DNA from 2 places in the Blautia sp. AM28-27 genome. Region 2 is predicted to be linked to the other one. Evidence: predicted binding sites of a transcription regulator. Region 2 holds the regulator's gene; the other holds the start of a gene.
The links. Region 2 encodes Rex, which represses fermentation and respiration genes when NADH is low (regulators of the CRP and FNR family bind a similar motif). Its sites were predicted from a motif close to ATTGTTAANTANTTAACAAT; they were not measured.

Region 1 (7,888 bases), on a different contig from region 2:
CTTGATGAATTCATTATACACAAAGACTGTTAGAAAAACAGTGTCTATTTTTTGTTTTTGGTGTTCTTTTTTTGTTTTATGTTGGTTAAATTGCTCATTTTACTCTTTTTAACTCCCTTTGTTCTGCTCATTTTTCACATATCCATTTTCGCAACATCTGCACTATTTCGTCATTATGATTATTTGTGCTATTTTTCCGTCTTTTCCGACATTTTTCCGTTCGCTTTTTCCATCTCTTTGTGCTATGATGAATATCGTATCAATTTCAGGAGGTTTTTTCTATTATGAATACTGTTTCTCATAAGTACCGACAGTCAGCGCTTCTGCTTCTGACCGCTGCGATCTGGGGTTCTGCCTTTGTCGCACAGCAGACCGGTATGGATTATGTCGGACCTTTTACGTTCAACGCGGCACGAAACCTGCTCGGCGGACTTACGCTTCTTCCGCTGATTGTCTTTTTCTCCTCGCGTAAAAAGCGAACCCTACCGCCGGATGCTTCGTCAGAAAATGGCACACAGCCAAAAACGCTCTGGGCGGGCGGTATTCTCTGCGGCATCGCACTGTTTGTCGCCTCAACTCTGCAGCAGATCGGCATCCAGTACACAACCGTCGGAAAGGCCGGTTTTATCACCGCACTTTACATCGTACTTGTTCCGGTCTGCGGTTTTTTTCTCCGAAAGCGTGTACAGCCGAAGGTCTGGCTCGCAGTTCTTATTGCCGTCGCTGGTCTCTATCTGCTCTGTATGACAGACGGCTCCTTCTCTTTGCAGAAGGGAGATTTTCTTGTGCTTGCCTGCGCGCTCGGATTTACCGTACATATTCTGGTTATTGATCATTTTTCTCCGCTTGTCAGCGGCATCAAAATGTCCTGCATTCAGTTTTTTACCTGTTCGATCCTGTCCGCTGTCTGTATGGTTCTCTTTGAAACCGTAAACTTCTCCGATCTTCTGCACGCCTGGATGCCGATTCTCTATGCCGGAATTCTCTCTTCAGGTATTGGCTATACCCTGCAGATCATCGGGCAGAAAGGATTAAATCCTACCACAGCTTCTCTGCTTATGAGCCTGGAATCCGTTTTTTCTGTTCTTGCCGGTTGGATTCTCCTTCATCAGGCTCTCTCCGCTCGCGAGCTCTCCGGCTGTATTCTGATGTTTGCAGCGATCGTGCTGGTACAGCTTCCGGGATTTTCCAAAACCAACGCTGTTTCCTGATGCCATTCCTTTTTCAGTGTAAGAAAGATTCCTGTTTTGCGAGCTTCTTTCTTACGACAGCTTGCTTTGATGACATAATTTCCCTCCGCCGCAGTGTGATCCTGCCCGGAGGGCTTTTTTATGCCTTCCGAAAATTTAACAGAATCTAGTAAGTCCCCTGCTTCCATTGCGAATATCCGCTTGCCCAATATTTTCATAGCATAAAAATACAAAATTCTGCATATTGATTGCAGGATTTTTTAATTCGTGCTACACTGTTTTTATTGTACCAATAAGCACTTATTTTATTAGGAGGTTCTGTCATGCCCGTTTTTGATTTCAGCAATTCCCCGGAAAAAGCAAAAGTTTCCGAATGTACGTATACTGTTTTCCGCACAAACGCACCGTTTACTTCTCCGGATCAGCCGATCCTAATTCTGGATACAAAAGAGAAGGCTTTCCCGCATCATCCCTGTGGTATTTTCACAAACCCATCCAAACGGACCTCGTTTGAATTTAAAGAGGAAGAAGAAACCTTTATTGCCGACATTCTTCAGATTGATGCCCGTTTTGTCAGCCTTTTAAAATGGCTCGGTGAAAACCATATCAATGTCCGCCTTTCCGGTACACAAACATCCGACGGTTATGCAGTTTACAAAATCCGCGAGATCGCTTTCGGTGGCGGCGCAAAGCTTTCGGCTGAGGATGGATTTTTACAGTTTATGATTGAACGTCTCCTCGCCAGCAATGCACCGGAAGAAGAAATCGAAGATGAAGACCAGGAAGAAACCGGTGACAGCATGAAACTCACCAGCATCCAATCCATTACTGATTTTATGAACTGCGCCGGAAGAACGCTGCCGGATAATATCCGCCTTTGGGCGCGTCGAAATCTCGCTGTTGCCCGATCCCACGAGGTTTCTCCGGAGGAGCGTCGTCACGCACAGCGCGCCCTTTCCATGATGATGAACATCCAGTGGAAAAGCAATTATTTTGAAGCCATTGATCCGGTAGAAGCACGCCGGATCCTTGATGAAGAACTGTACGGCATGGAACGCGTGAAGCAGAGAATTATCGAAACTATCATTCAGATTAACCGGACTCATACGCTGCCGGCCTATGGTCTGTTACTGATCGGTCCTGCCGGAACCGGAAAATCGCAGATTGCTTATGCCGTTGCGCGTATCTTAAAATTACCGTGGACAACACTCGATATGAGTTCGATTAATGACCCGGAACAGCTGACCGGAAGCTCCCGCATCTACGCAAACGCAAAACCGGGAATCATCATGGATGCTTTTTCCATGGCTGGTGAATCCAACCTCGTCTTTATCATCAACGAACTCGACAAGGCTGCCTCCGGCAAGGGTAATGGAAACCCGGCAGATGTTCTGCTGACCCTTCTTGATAATCTTGGTTTTACCGATAACTATATCGAATGTATGATCCCGACCGTCGGTGTATACCCGATTGCAACCGCAAACGACAAGGACCAGATCAGTGCTCCGCTGATGTCCCGCTTCGCTGTGATTGAAATTCCGGATTACACACCGGAAGAAAAGAAAATCATTTTCTCCCGCTATGCACTTCCAAAGGTGTTAAAACGTATCGGTATGAAAGAAAAGGAATGCATTCTGACACCGGAAGGACTCGATGCCGTAATCTCCTGCCACGAAAACACAAGCGGTATTCGTGATCTTGAGCAGGCTGCTGAGCATATCGCAGCAAATGCGTTATATCAGATAGAAGTCAACCATGTTTCCTCTGTTACCTTTAATGCAGAAATGGTACGTGAACTGCTCTTGTCCTGCTGATCTGCCTTATTTTCTATTTTGAAGGCGTATCAGGGTACGGCGAAAACCAGTGACGCAACAATTCACGCTCTGTGGTGCTGAAATTTTTTGTATTATTTTAGAGTGTGCTGTAAAATAGTTTCCTGTCCCATCAGTCTGTACTTTCGGGCAGGGAACTATTTTATTTCTCCAGATATTTTCATAAAAGAAAGCCCCTGACACTTTCATGTCAGGGGCTTCCTTTCGGTCAATTCAGAAAATTTATTTCTGCGGGCCGGCGGAAACAAGTGCTTTACCAGCAGCGTTTCCTTCATATTTTGCAAAGTTCTTGATGAATCTTTCAGCCAGATCCAGTGCTTTGGTCTCCCACTCGGAAGCATCAGCATAGGTATCGCGAGGATCCAGGATAGCCGGATCAACGCCCGGAAGTTCAGTCGGAACTTCGAAGTTGAAGTACGGAATAGTCTTCGTCGGAGCTTCGTTGATAGCACCGCTTAAGATTGCATCGATGATTCCACGGGTATCACGGATGGAGATACGTTTTCCGGTTCCGTTCCAGCCTGTGTTAACCAGGTATGCTTTTGCTCCGCTCTTCTCCATTTTCTTAACAAGCTCTTCTGCATATTTGGTTGGGTGCAGTTCCAGGAATGCCTGGCCGAAGCATGCAGAGAAGGTAGGAGTCGGCTCGGTAATTCCGCGCTCGGTTCCTGCAAGTTTTGCAGTAAATCCGGACAGGAAGTAGTACTGAGTCTGCTCTGGTGTCAGAACAGATACTGGCGGAAGTACGCCGAATGCATCTGCGGACAGGAAGATAACATTCTTAGCTGCCGGTGCAGAAGAAATCGGGCGAACGATGTTCTCAATGTGGTTGATCGGATAAGATACACGAGTATTCTCGGTTACGCTCTTATCATTGAAGTCAATTTTGCCTTCTGCATCAACAGTAACGTTCTCAAGCAGAGCGTCACGTCTGATTGCGTTGTAGATATCCGGCTCAGACTCTTTGTCCAGGTTGATAACTTTTGCATAGCAGCCGCCCTCGAAGTTGAATACTCCGTTGTCGTCCCAGCCGTGCTCGTCATCACCGATCAGAAGACGTTTCGGGTCTGTGGAAAGTGTTGTTTTTCCTGTTCCGGAAAGTCCAAAGAAAATTGCGGTGTTCTCACCGTTCAGGTCTGTGTTTGCAGAGCAGTGCATGGAAGCGATGCCCTTCAGCGGCAGATAGTAGTTCATCATGGAGAACATACCTTTCTTCATCTCTCCGCCGTACCATGTGTTGACGATAACCTGCTCACGGCTTGTGATGTTGAATACTACTGCTGTCTCAGAGTTCAGACCCAACTCTTTGTAGTTCTCAACTTTTGCTTTGGATGCGTTGTATACAACGAAATCCGGCTCGAAGTTCTCAAGCTCTTCTGCTGTAGGTTTGATGAACATGTTAGTTACGAAATGTGCCTGCCAAGCTACCTCAACGATGAAGCGGATAGCCATACGGGTATCTTTATTTGCACCGCAGAATGCATCTACAACGAACAGTCTTTTGTTGGAGAGCTCTTTTTTGGCGATCTCTTTTACTGCTGCCCATGCTTCCTGGGTTGCCGGATGGTTATCGTTTTTGTACTCATCAGAAGTCCACCATACAGTATCTTTCGAATTCTCGTCCACAACGATGTATTTGTCTTTCGGTGAACGGCCTGTATAGATACCGGTCATAACGTTAACTGCACCAAGCTCTGTCTCCCGGCCTTTTTCATAGCCTTCCAGCTCTGGTTTTGTCTCTTCCTCAAATAACTGCTCATAAGAAGGGTTGTACACAATTTCTGTGGTACCGGTGATGCCATACTTTGTTAAATCGATCTGTGCCATCTTGTAATTAACCTCTTTCCTTTGATAGTAATACTGCTTCATTCTGCAAAATGCAGAAATTTGAAGGTATCCTTTAGAAGAAACCGGACCAGCCGACCTCTTCTACTCTAATTATACATAAAAGGCCAAAAAAATCAACTGAAAATCTTCCGTTTTTTTACAGAACGTGTCCCAAAATCTGTAAAAATTTTATAAACTTCGATTTTTCGAAGTTTTCTGACAATTGCATTTTTGTACACTTCATCCTGCAAATTGACATTTTTTGATTTTTTATGTTATAATATTAATAATTATGTTCGGAAAGAAGTTTCTTTATGTATTACGATCTGACCCGCGGGAAAATCTCCCGCTCTCTTATCCTGTTTGCCCTGCCGATGATCGCAGGAAATCTGTTGCAGCAGTTTTACAACATTGCCGACACCCTGATCGTCGGACGCGTTCTCGGAAGCAATGCGCTCGCCGCCGTCGGCTCCTCCTATACGCTGATGACGTTTCTGACTTCCATTTTTCTCGGCCTGTCGATGGGCGCCGGTGCGCTCTTTTCGATTTATCAGGGACGAAAAGATCTTTCTTCTTTAAAACTTTCGATTCTCCACGCGTTTCTGCTGATCCTTGCCGTTACGCTCGTGCTGAATCTCGCTGTTTATGCAGGCATCGAGCCGATCCTTACGTTTCTTCGCGTCCCGGATGAAGTCCGTCCCGGCATGCGGACGTATCTTCTGATTATCTTTGCCGGCCTTATTGCAACATCCGTATACAATTTCTTTTCCTGTATGCTGCGCGCGCTCGGAAACTCTTCTGTGCCGCTGATTTTTCTCGCTGTCTCTGCTGTGCTGAACATTGCACTGGATCTGCTCTTTGTCGCTGTACTGCCGTTCGGCATCGCAGGCGCGGCGCTCGCTACGGTTCTTGCGCAGTATGTGTCCGCCGTCGGTATTCTGCTCTATGTGCTGCTCCGCTGCCGCATGTGGCTGCCGTCAAAAAAAGAATGGCGTTTCAGCCATTCCATTTTAAAAGAGATTCTGAATCTTTCTTCGATGACCTGCATTCAGCAGTCGGTCATGAATTTCGGCATTCTGATGGTACAGGGGCTCGTCAACAGCTTCGGTCCGGCGGTCATGGCGGCATTTGCGGCCGCGGTGAAAATTGATACCTTTGCCTATCTGCCGGTGCAGGATTTCGGAAATGCCTACTCCACTTTCACCGCACAGAATTACGGGGCCGGAAATCACGAGCGGATCCGGCGCGGCACGAAAGATGCTTTTGCACTGAGCGCTGCTTTTTCCATCGTCATTTCTCTGCTTGTCAATCTGTTCGCGCATCCGCTGATGCAGATTTTCGTGAAAGCATCAGAAATGGAGGTCATCGCGATCGGCATACAGTACCTGCGGCTGGAAGGCTCGTTCTATCTCGGCATCGGATGGCTGTTTCTGCTGTACGGGTATTACCGCGCTGTCAAACGCGCCGAGATGTCGGTTGTTCTGACCGTCATTTCGCTTGGCATGCGTGTGGCGCTGGCATACCTTTTCTCCGCCACGGCGCTTGGCGTTGCCGGAATCTGGATCGCCATTCCGATCGGCTGGGCACTGGCTGATATGACCGGACTTTTCTTCCTGCGGCGTGCATTCCGATCGCAGAAGCCTGCATAAGTTCCGAATCTTATATCGCAGTACGGTTTTCTGCGGATAAACTGCGGAACTGCCCCGGCGTCTGGTGCATGCGTTCCTGGAAGACGCGGTTAAAATAGCTGATATTTCGGAATCCGCAGTCGCTCGCAATCTTGCTGATCGCCTCCTCGGTGGAAAGCAGCAGCCGGCAGCTCTCGGCAATCCGCAGGTTATTGACATACGTCACGGCGGAAATATGCATAATCGACTTAAAGAAGCGGCAGAAAGCGCTCTCACTCATATGAAACTGGCTCGCCAGTTCCGCGATTTCGAGATCCTCACAGAAATGAGCATTCATGTATGTGAGGATCTCTTTCATTCTGCTGACACGGTAATTCGTCGAGGCATCCGTTTTTCCGCCGTTCTTTTCTGCCGCACTGTAATATCCCTGCCAGATTTTCAGAAGTTCCGCTTTTAACAGCAGCTCCCAGCCCGGTTCTTTTCTTTCCTGCAGATTTCGGATCTCCTGCATGGCCTGTGCCGTTTTTTCTGCAAGGCGTGTCCCCCGCTCTGTCTTGGATGGAAAACGGATCTCGGAGGACAGCACTGGTTCGATATACTGCTGCTGGATCCGGTCAAGCGATGTGCCGGACAGAAAACGCGGCTGGAATACAACGGCAAGAAACGTAAATTCCTGTCCGTCGATTCCCTCTACCTCATGCAGACGGTTTGCATTGACAAAGGCGGTCTCCCCTTCCCGCAGGAGAAAGGTCTCGGTATCCATATGAAAAACAGCTTCGCCCTTTACTGCATAAAAGAGCTCCACTTCCTCATGCCAATGGCAGTACACCCGCACGGTACTCTGCAGGTCTGTCTCGAAAACGTGAATGCTCAGTGGAAAAAGCTCATCACCGTGGGGCTGTGTTTCTTTTCGGTAATTCATCTGTGAGAGCATATTTTTGTCTCCTCTCTTGTTTTGCTCTGCTGTCCCAATTGTAACACGAACTTTGCGATTCCGGCAAGTTTCCATGTTCTGCCGGCGAATCGCCCTTCCATGACCGTATTTTTCCTTCTTAAATGATAATAATTATCATATTTTATCAGCTTATTGACATTTCTTTTCATCCGCGCTATATTTTAGATACCCCGATAGGGTATGTGATTTCAAATTTTTCATCAAATCCCAGGAATACAGTCCGGCACGCTTTCGTTTCGCTGTATTCCCGGAAGAAAGCAGGTATTGTATGATTAAAACAGTCTTAAAAATTGATGGTATGATGTGCGGCATGTGCGAATCCCATATGAATGATGTAGTCCGCAAGAGCTGCTCTCCAAAGAAAGTAAACTCTTCTGCAAAAAACGGCGAGACCGTTGTCATCAGCGAAGCGCCGCTCGATATTCCGTATCTGAAACAGCAGATCAAGGACATCGG
Region 2 (7,888 bases):
ACAATAATTTACATATAGAATACGCCATGCTATACTGAAAAGCAAGTGAAAAAGAAGGGAATGAGGGAACAAATGAAACGAATTGATTTCGAACATGGAACCGTAACCGGAAACATCCTCGGGGCAGCGCTCCCGATGCTGGTTGCTCAGATTTTGAGTCTGCTGTACAATATTGTAGACCGCGTCTACATCGCGCGGATCCCGGAGGTAGGAACGGCGGCACTCGGTGCAGTCGGTCTGTGTTTTCCGCTGATCGTTATCATCACAGCATTCAGCAACTTGTTTGGAAGCGGCGGCGCTCCGCTGTTTTCGATTGAGCGTGGAAAGAATGATCAAAAAAAGGCGGAACGTATTATGAATACGTCGTATTCCATGGTATGTGTCTGTGCTGTCATACTGATGGTGATCGGCTTTTTGTTTGCCCGTCCACTGCTGTCGCTGTTCGGTGCATCGGCAGATGCGATGGTATACGCGTATCCTTATATGATGATTTATCTGATCGGAACTTTGCCGTCGATGGTGGCAACCGGCATGAACCCGTTCATCAACGCGCAGGGCTACTCGACCGTTGGCATGCTTTCCGTCACGATCGGAGCGGTCGCAAACCTGCTGCTTGACCCGCTGTTTATCTTTGTATTTGGCTTTGGTGTGCAGGGGGCTGCGATTGCAACTGTGATTTCCCAGACACTTTCCGCCGTGTTCGTTCTGTATTTCCTGACCCGAAAATCGGAACTGAAAGTGCGCTTTGTGCGGAAAGATGAAATTTCTGAGTGTGCAGGCTATGCGAAAAATATTGTCAGCCTCGGTACCGCGGGATTTATCATGCAGCTGACCAACAGCCTTGTCACGATCTGCTGCAACAACGTACTCTCTGTGACCGGCGGTGATATTTACATCTCTGTTATGACGATTGTATCGAGCGTGCGTCAGCTCGTCGAGACACCGATCTATGCAATGAATGAGGGAACTTCTCCGATTTTGAGCTATAATTACGGTGCACGCCGTCCGGCCCGCGTGCGCAAGGCGATGTGTGTCATGAGTGCGATGATCCTCGGCTATACCGCAGTGATGTGGAGCGTGATTGTTCTGGCGCCGCATGCGCTGATCGGTATTTTCAGTTCGGATGCGGTACTGACAGCAGATGCGGTTCCGGCTCTGAAGCAGTACTTTGCAGCATTCATTTTCATGGATCTGCAGTACATTGGACAGACCGTATTCAAATCTCTGAATAAAAAGAAACAGGCGATCTTTTTCTCTCTGCTCCGAAAAGTATTCATTGTTGTACCGCTCACCTATCTGATGCCGTACGTACTCCACATGGGAACGGACGGTGTCTTCCTTGCCGAACCGGTATCAAACGTAATCGGCGGAAGTCTCTGCTTTATCACCATGCTGATTCTGGTTCTGCCGGAATTGAAGCGAATGGAGCAGCAGAAGTAATGTTTTTGAAAAGTTTCTGAAAAAAGGACAGGAAGATCTTTACCGAAACGGTTTTGGCAGATATCTTCCTGTTTTTTATTGCCATACATACAATATGATGCCTCGGACAATCTGATGCGCATTGGAGTCCCGGCGCTCCGCATTCTGGCAGTGGCCTATCTGCTTTCGATTCCAGGCCTGATCTATCAGGCGGCGTTGCAGGGACTTTCCCTTGGAAAAGAAAGTATGTACATATCCATGACACGCCAGGCGATTCTGCCGCTGGTGTTTGCATTTCTTCTCAAAGGATTTGGAAACCTGAATCTGATATGGGGCGCCTTTGTCCTGGCTGAGCTCTGCGGCATCCCGCTTGCAGCAGCTCTCTGGAAACGGAAAGGGGAAAAGCAGATTCAGTTTTAAGTATAGAAAAGAAAAACAAAAAGGCTGTTCTTTGCGAAAGGCAGCCTTTTTTGCATACCATAAGATAAGAATACACAGGGGCTTATGGATGAAAGAGCAGGAAAATCTGACAGGAAAAGGAATTACAGCCGCCGTGCTGGATACAGGGATTTTTCCCCATATGGATTTTGACGGCCGGATTGTAGCCTTCCGGGATCTTGTGTACGGGCGGGAGACGCCTTACGATGACAATGGACACGGAACGCATGTCTGTGGTATCCTTGGCGGAAGTGGAAGAGCGTCCGGCGGAAAATACCAGGGTGCGGCACCGGGATGCCGGTTTGTCGTAGTGAAGATTCTGGACCGAAGGGGAAATGGAAGAAAGCAGGATATCCTCGCGGCGATTGACTGGGTGTGCAAAGAGCGAATAAGACTTAATATCCGCATTTTAAATATTTCAGTGGGAACAACAGAGCAGGAAAAAACGGTGGATGATCTGCTAGTACAGGCGGTGGAGCGCGCCTGGGATGACGGGATCACTGTTGTGACAGCGGCCGGAAATCTGGGGCCCGCTCCGGGCAGTATTACGGCGCCGGGGAGCAGCAGAAAAGTGATCACCGTGGGAGCGGGCGATCTGCTGGAGCCAAGAAGAGGAATCTCCGGATGCGGCCCGACACGGGACTGCGTCTGCAAACCGGATCTTGTCGCGCCTGGAAAACGTCTCATTTCCTGCGCGCCTGGAAGAAGCAGGAAGGAATATGTGGTGAAGAGCGGCACCTCGATGGCGGCACCGCGGGTGTCCGGAGCCGTGGCTTTGGCACTTGAACGGGTTCCGGATCTTACAAATGTCCAGGCGAAAATGCTGCTTTGCGAATCGGCGAGAGACCTTGGCCTTCCGCGCAACCGTCAGGGGCATGGGATGCTTCAAACAGACCGTTTTCTGTCTCTTCTGTGAGACACTGTGCGGCAGCATAAAAAAAGAAAAATGAAGGAAAACACCTCTCATCCTGCAAAAATTGTGTGAATTTATGGGAAAATGCCAAAAAATCAGGCGAATTTTGACTTGACAAGCTATAGGATACTTTATACAATAAACGGGAATAGAAAAAGGAGGCCTACTATGGAAAAAATTCAGATGACCACTCCTCTGGTAGAGATGGATGGAGATGAGATGACCAGAATTCTCTGGAAAATGATCAAAGATGAGCTGCTTCTCCCGTTTATTGACCTGAAAACGGAATATTACGATCTGGGACTGGAACACAGAAACGAGACGAACGATCAGGTAACCGTAGATTCCGCAAACGCTACCAAGAAATACGGTGTAGCAGTCAAATGTGCCACCATTACGCCGAATGCAGCGCGTATGACCGAGTACAATCTGAAAGAAATGTGGAAGAGCCCGAACGGAACGATCCGTGCCATGCTCGACGGAACCGTTTTCCGTACCCCGATTGTCGTAAAAGGCATCGAGCCGTGCGTGCGCAACTGGAAAAAACCGATCACGATTGCCCGTCATGCATACGGAGATGTCTATAAAAATGCAGAAATGCGCATTCCGGGACCGGGAAAAGCAGAGCTGGTTTATACGGCTGAGGACGGCACCGAGACAAGAGAGCTGATCCACAACTTCACCGGCGCCGGTGTCATTCAGGGCATGCACAATCTGGATAACTCCATAGAAAGCTTTGCGAGAAGCTGTTTCGAGTACGCACTGTCCACGAAACAGGATCTGTGGTTTGCAAGCAAGGATACGATTTCCAAGAAGTATGATCACCGCTTCAAGGATATCTTCCAGGAGATCTTCGATGCAGAGTACAAAGAGAAATTTGCAGAAGCAGGCATTACCTACTTCTACACTCTGATCGACGACGCCGTTGCCCGCATCATGAAAGCAGAGGGCGGCTTTATCTGGGCCTGCAAGAACTACGACGGCGATGTCATGAGCGACATGGTATCCTCCGCCTTCGGTTCCCTTGCGATGATGACTTCTGTTCTCGTATCCCCGCACGGATATTACGAGTACGAGGCTGCGCACGGAACCGTACAGCGCCACTATTACCGTCACTTAAAAGGTGAGGAGACATCCACCAACTCCGTGGCCACCATTTTTGCATGGACCGGCGCACTCAGAAAACGCGGGGAAATGGATGGAAACGCAGAACTTTCCGCATTTGCAGACCGTCTGGAAAAAGCAACGATCGCAACGATCGAGAGCGGAAAAATGACAAAAGACCTTGCGCTGATCACCACCATGGAAAATCCGACCGTATTAAACAGCCGTGATTTCATCCTGGCCATCCGCGAGGAGCTGGAGAAATAATTAAACGAAGCAAAAAAGAAAGCCGATCCGGCATTCCCGCAAAAAGGGATGCGCCGGACCGGCTTTTTCTGTTTTGAATTTTCCGGGGAAAACCAGGCCTATTCGGCAAGCTCTTCCCATTTTTCATACAGCTCTTCGAGTTCCGCGGCAATCTCTGCTTTCTCTTTGCTTAATTTCACACACTCTGCCACATTCGTTGCGACTTCCGGTTTCGACATTTCCTCATCAATTTCCGAATCGCGTGTCTCAAGCTCTTCAATTCGTTTCTCCGTCTTTTTCAGCTCGTTTTCTTTCTTGCGGAGACGTGCCTGTTCTTCTTTCTGCGCTTTCCAGTCCAGCTTTGTGGAGGAGGCTTCGGAAGGAGCCGCTGCTTCTTCCGGAGCGGCGGCATCGGCAGCAGGAGCATAGATGCGGGTCAGCTCTTCTTTTTTCTCCAGATAGTAATCGTAATTTCCGATATAGTTGACGAGTGTCTGTCCCGTCAGCTCCAGAATCCGGGTTGCGGTCTGGTTAATAAAATAACGATCGTGGGAGACATATAGCACCGTTCCGGTGTAGTCCTTCAGTGCATTTTCCAGAATCTCTTTAGAGACGATATCGAGGTGGTTGGTCGGCTCGTCGAGGATCAGGAAGTTGGCGTTCGAGAGCATCAGCTTGGCAAGGGAAATTCGTCCGCGCTCACCGCCGCTCAAGGTATGAATCGGTTGGAAGACATCGTCGTTTGTAAACAGGAAGGCGGCCAGCACATTTCGGATTTCGGTGTTTGTCAGATATGGATACGCGTCGGAAATCTCCTGGAAAATGGTCTTTTCCATGTGGAGCACCTGATGCTCCTGATCGTAGTAACCGATTTGTACACGGCTTCCAAGTGTAAAAGAGCCGACATCCGGGCGGATGACTTCGTTTAAGATCTTTAAGATCGTCGTTTTTCCCGTTCCGTTGTTTCCGATGATTGCGACGCGCTCCCCGCGCTTGATTTCGAAATTCAGATCCTGGAAAAGCGTCTGTCCCGGGAAGGCTTTGGAGAGGTGCTCGACGGTCAGCACATCGTTTCCGCTTGTGATGCGCGGTTCCAGACGGATCCGCATATCGGAGCGTACTTCGGTCGGCTTTTCCAGCACATCCATTTTGTCCAGCATTTTTTCACGGCTCTCGGCGCGTTTGATGGATTTCTCGCGGTTGAAAGATTTCAGCTTTGCAATGACTTCTTCCTGATGGTGGATTTCCTGCTGCTGGTTGACCCAGGCATGGTAAGCGGCTTCACGGAGCATTGCTTTTTTTTGACTGTAGGCGGTATAGTTTCCCTCAAAAGTTGTTACTTTTTTATTGTCCACTTCAACGACTTTTGTGACAACGCGGTCGAGAAAGTAACGGTCATGGGAGACGATCAGGACGGCTCCGCTGTAATTTAAAAGATACGTTTCGAGCCAGGAGATCGAGTCCATATCGAGGTGGTTGGTCGGCTCGTCGAGCAGAATGATGTCCGGTTTGGTGAGCAGCAGTTTACCAAGTGCCACGCGGGTCTTCTGACCGCCGGAGAGGGAGTCCACCTGTTTTTCAAAATCGCTCTCGGAAAAGCCAAGACCTTTTAAAACACCGACGACTTCACTGCGGTACGCGTATCCGTTTTCCAGTTCAAAGGTATGGGAGAGGCGGGTGTAGGTGGAAAGAAGTTCATCCAGCTCTGCACCGGATTTTGTATTCATATCACTTTCCATCTGACGGAGGCGTTCCTCCATATCAATCAGATTCTGTTTCGCGGTCAGCACTTCCTGGTAAATGGAAAGGTGTCCGGTCAGATCCTGATGCTGGGCGAGATAGCCCATCGTCTTTCCTTTGGAGAGGATGACCTCTCCCTCATCGGCCCTCATTTCGCCGATGATGATTTTTAACAGCGTCGATTTTCCGGCGCCGTTGATGCCGACCAGTGCGGCTTTTTCGCGTTCTTCTATATGAAAAGATGCATTTTTGATAATTTCCGTTGTCCCGAATGCTTTCGAGATATTCTGACATGCAAGAATCATGTGGTTCCTCCAGATAACATATTTCTGTATTTTGACATAATACACCATCCTTATTATAGAGAGTAATACACAAAATTTCAAGAAATCTTTGACAATTTTCTATCAACCATATATAATATGAATATATGCAGGTGTAAATAAGGAGGAATTTATCTTGGAAGAAAAAGGAATTTCGCGGGCAGTTATCAAAAGACTTCCTAGATATTATCGTTACCTGGGCGAATTGCTGGAGGACGGAGTAGAACGGATCTCTTCCGGTGAGCTGAGCGAGCGGATGAAAGTGACAGCTTCCCAGATTCGCCAGGATTTAAATAATTTCGGCGGCTTCGGCCAGCAGGGGTATGGTTATAACGTGCGGTATCTGTACAGCGAGATTGGAAAAATCTTAGGTCTGGACAGAGTCCACAATATGATTTTTGTCGGAGCCGGAAATCTGGGACAGGCACTTGCCAATTATGCGGCCTTTGAAAGAAGCGGATTCAAAACGGTCGGTATTTTTGACGTCAACCCGGTATTAAAAGGAATCTCCGTGCGCGGAATTGAAATCCGCATGGCGGACGAGCTTCCGGAATTTATCAAGGAACACCATGTAGAGATTGCGGCTTTGACACTGCCAAAAGCAAAAGCGGTAGAGATGGCAGAGATTCTCGTGGACAACGGTGTAAAAGCAATCTGGAATTTTGCACATACCGATCTAAACTTAAAACTTCCGAAAGATGTGATCGTCGAGAACGTCCATCTTTCCGAAAGTCTGATGCGTCTCTCCTACAATCTGACCAGATATGAGGCGGAGCATCCAAAGAACAATTAAGAAACCAAAACAAAAGCAGGAGAGTCTTCGGGAAACCGGAGACTTTTTCTGTTCACTTTCCGGATAAGGCAGGAAAAGGAGGAAAAGCGATGAAACGGATTCTTACAGCAGCACAGATGAAGCAGGCAGACCGCAATACGATCGAAACCATGGGGGTACCGTCCCTGGTACTGATGGAGCGCGCGGCGCTGTCCTGCGTGGAGGAGCTTCAAAATGGAACATGGGATACAGGAAAAGTCCTTGCTGTGTGCGGTCCCGGAAATAATGGAGGGGACGGTGCGGCAATTGCACGGATTTTAAAGACGAAAGGGGTGGATGCGGAACTGTTCTGTCTTGGAAATCCGGAAAAATACAGTGAAGGCATGAGAGCACAGAAGAAAATTGCGGAAAATTATGGGGTCCGTGAGGTTAAGAATCCGGATTTCCGGGAATATACTGTTATCATAGATGCCATCTTTGGAATTGGCGTATCCCGTCCGCTGGCAGGGGAGTACCGGAGGGCAGTGGAAGCAATCTGCGCAAGCGGTGTTCCTGTTCTTGCCGTGGACATCCCTTCGGGGATCCACACGGATACCGGAGAGGTCCTTGATGCGGCGGTGAAAGCCAGAGCCACGGTGACATTTGCCTGTGCAAAGCCAGGGCTTCTTTTTGATCCCGGAAAACGATATGCCGGAGAGGTCCTGGTCCGTGATATCGGAATCGGCTTTGATGCAGGAGAAGAGGAGACGCCCTGGTACGGTTCAGTGGAAAAAGAAGATCTGGACCGGTTTCTTACCCGCACGCCGATGGGAAATAAGGGAACCTTCGGAAAGGTGCTGGTACTTGCCGGTTCCGGTGCCATGTGCGGAGCCGCTGTTTTGTGTGCCAGGGCAGTCCTTGCATCCGGTGCCGGCATGGTAAAGGTTGTGACAG

Region 1: a site for Rex is predicted at 5,121-5,140, ahead of pckA (phosphoenolpyruvate carboxykinase (ATP)). Genes of this name have one in related genera too.

Annotation. Positions count from the first base shown of each region.
Region 1 is NZ_QUJK01000010.1:90,841-98,728, forward strand. Features, by position in the region: gene DW743_RS12865 (DMT family transporter) at 285-1,211, shown strand; gene DW743_RS12870 (AAA family ATPase) at 1,514-3,004, shown strand; gene pckA (phosphoenolpyruvate carboxykinase (ATP)) at 3,245-4,849, opposite strand; gene DW743_RS12885 (MATE family efflux transporter) at 5,164-6,498, shown strand; gene DW743_RS12890 (AraC family transcriptional regulator) at 6,509-7,411, opposite strand; gene DW743_RS12895 (heavy-metal-associated domain-containing protein) at 7,701-7,888, shown strand, end outside.
Region 2 is NZ_QUJK01000001.1:844,524-852,411, forward strand. Features, by position in the region: gene DW743_RS04040 (MATE family efflux transporter) at 73-1,440, shown strand; gene DW743_RS04045 (hypothetical protein) at 1,555-1,839, shown strand; gene DW743_RS04050 (S8 family peptidase) at 1,928-2,773, shown strand; gene DW743_RS04055 (NADP-dependent isocitrate dehydrogenase) at 2,939-4,141, shown strand; gene abc-f (ribosomal protection-like ABC-F family protein) at 4,240-6,165, opposite strand; gene DW743_RS04065 (redox-sensing transcriptional repressor Rex) at 6,320-6,976, shown strand; gene DW743_RS04070 (NAD(P)H-hydrate dehydratase) at 7,066-7,888, shown strand, end outside.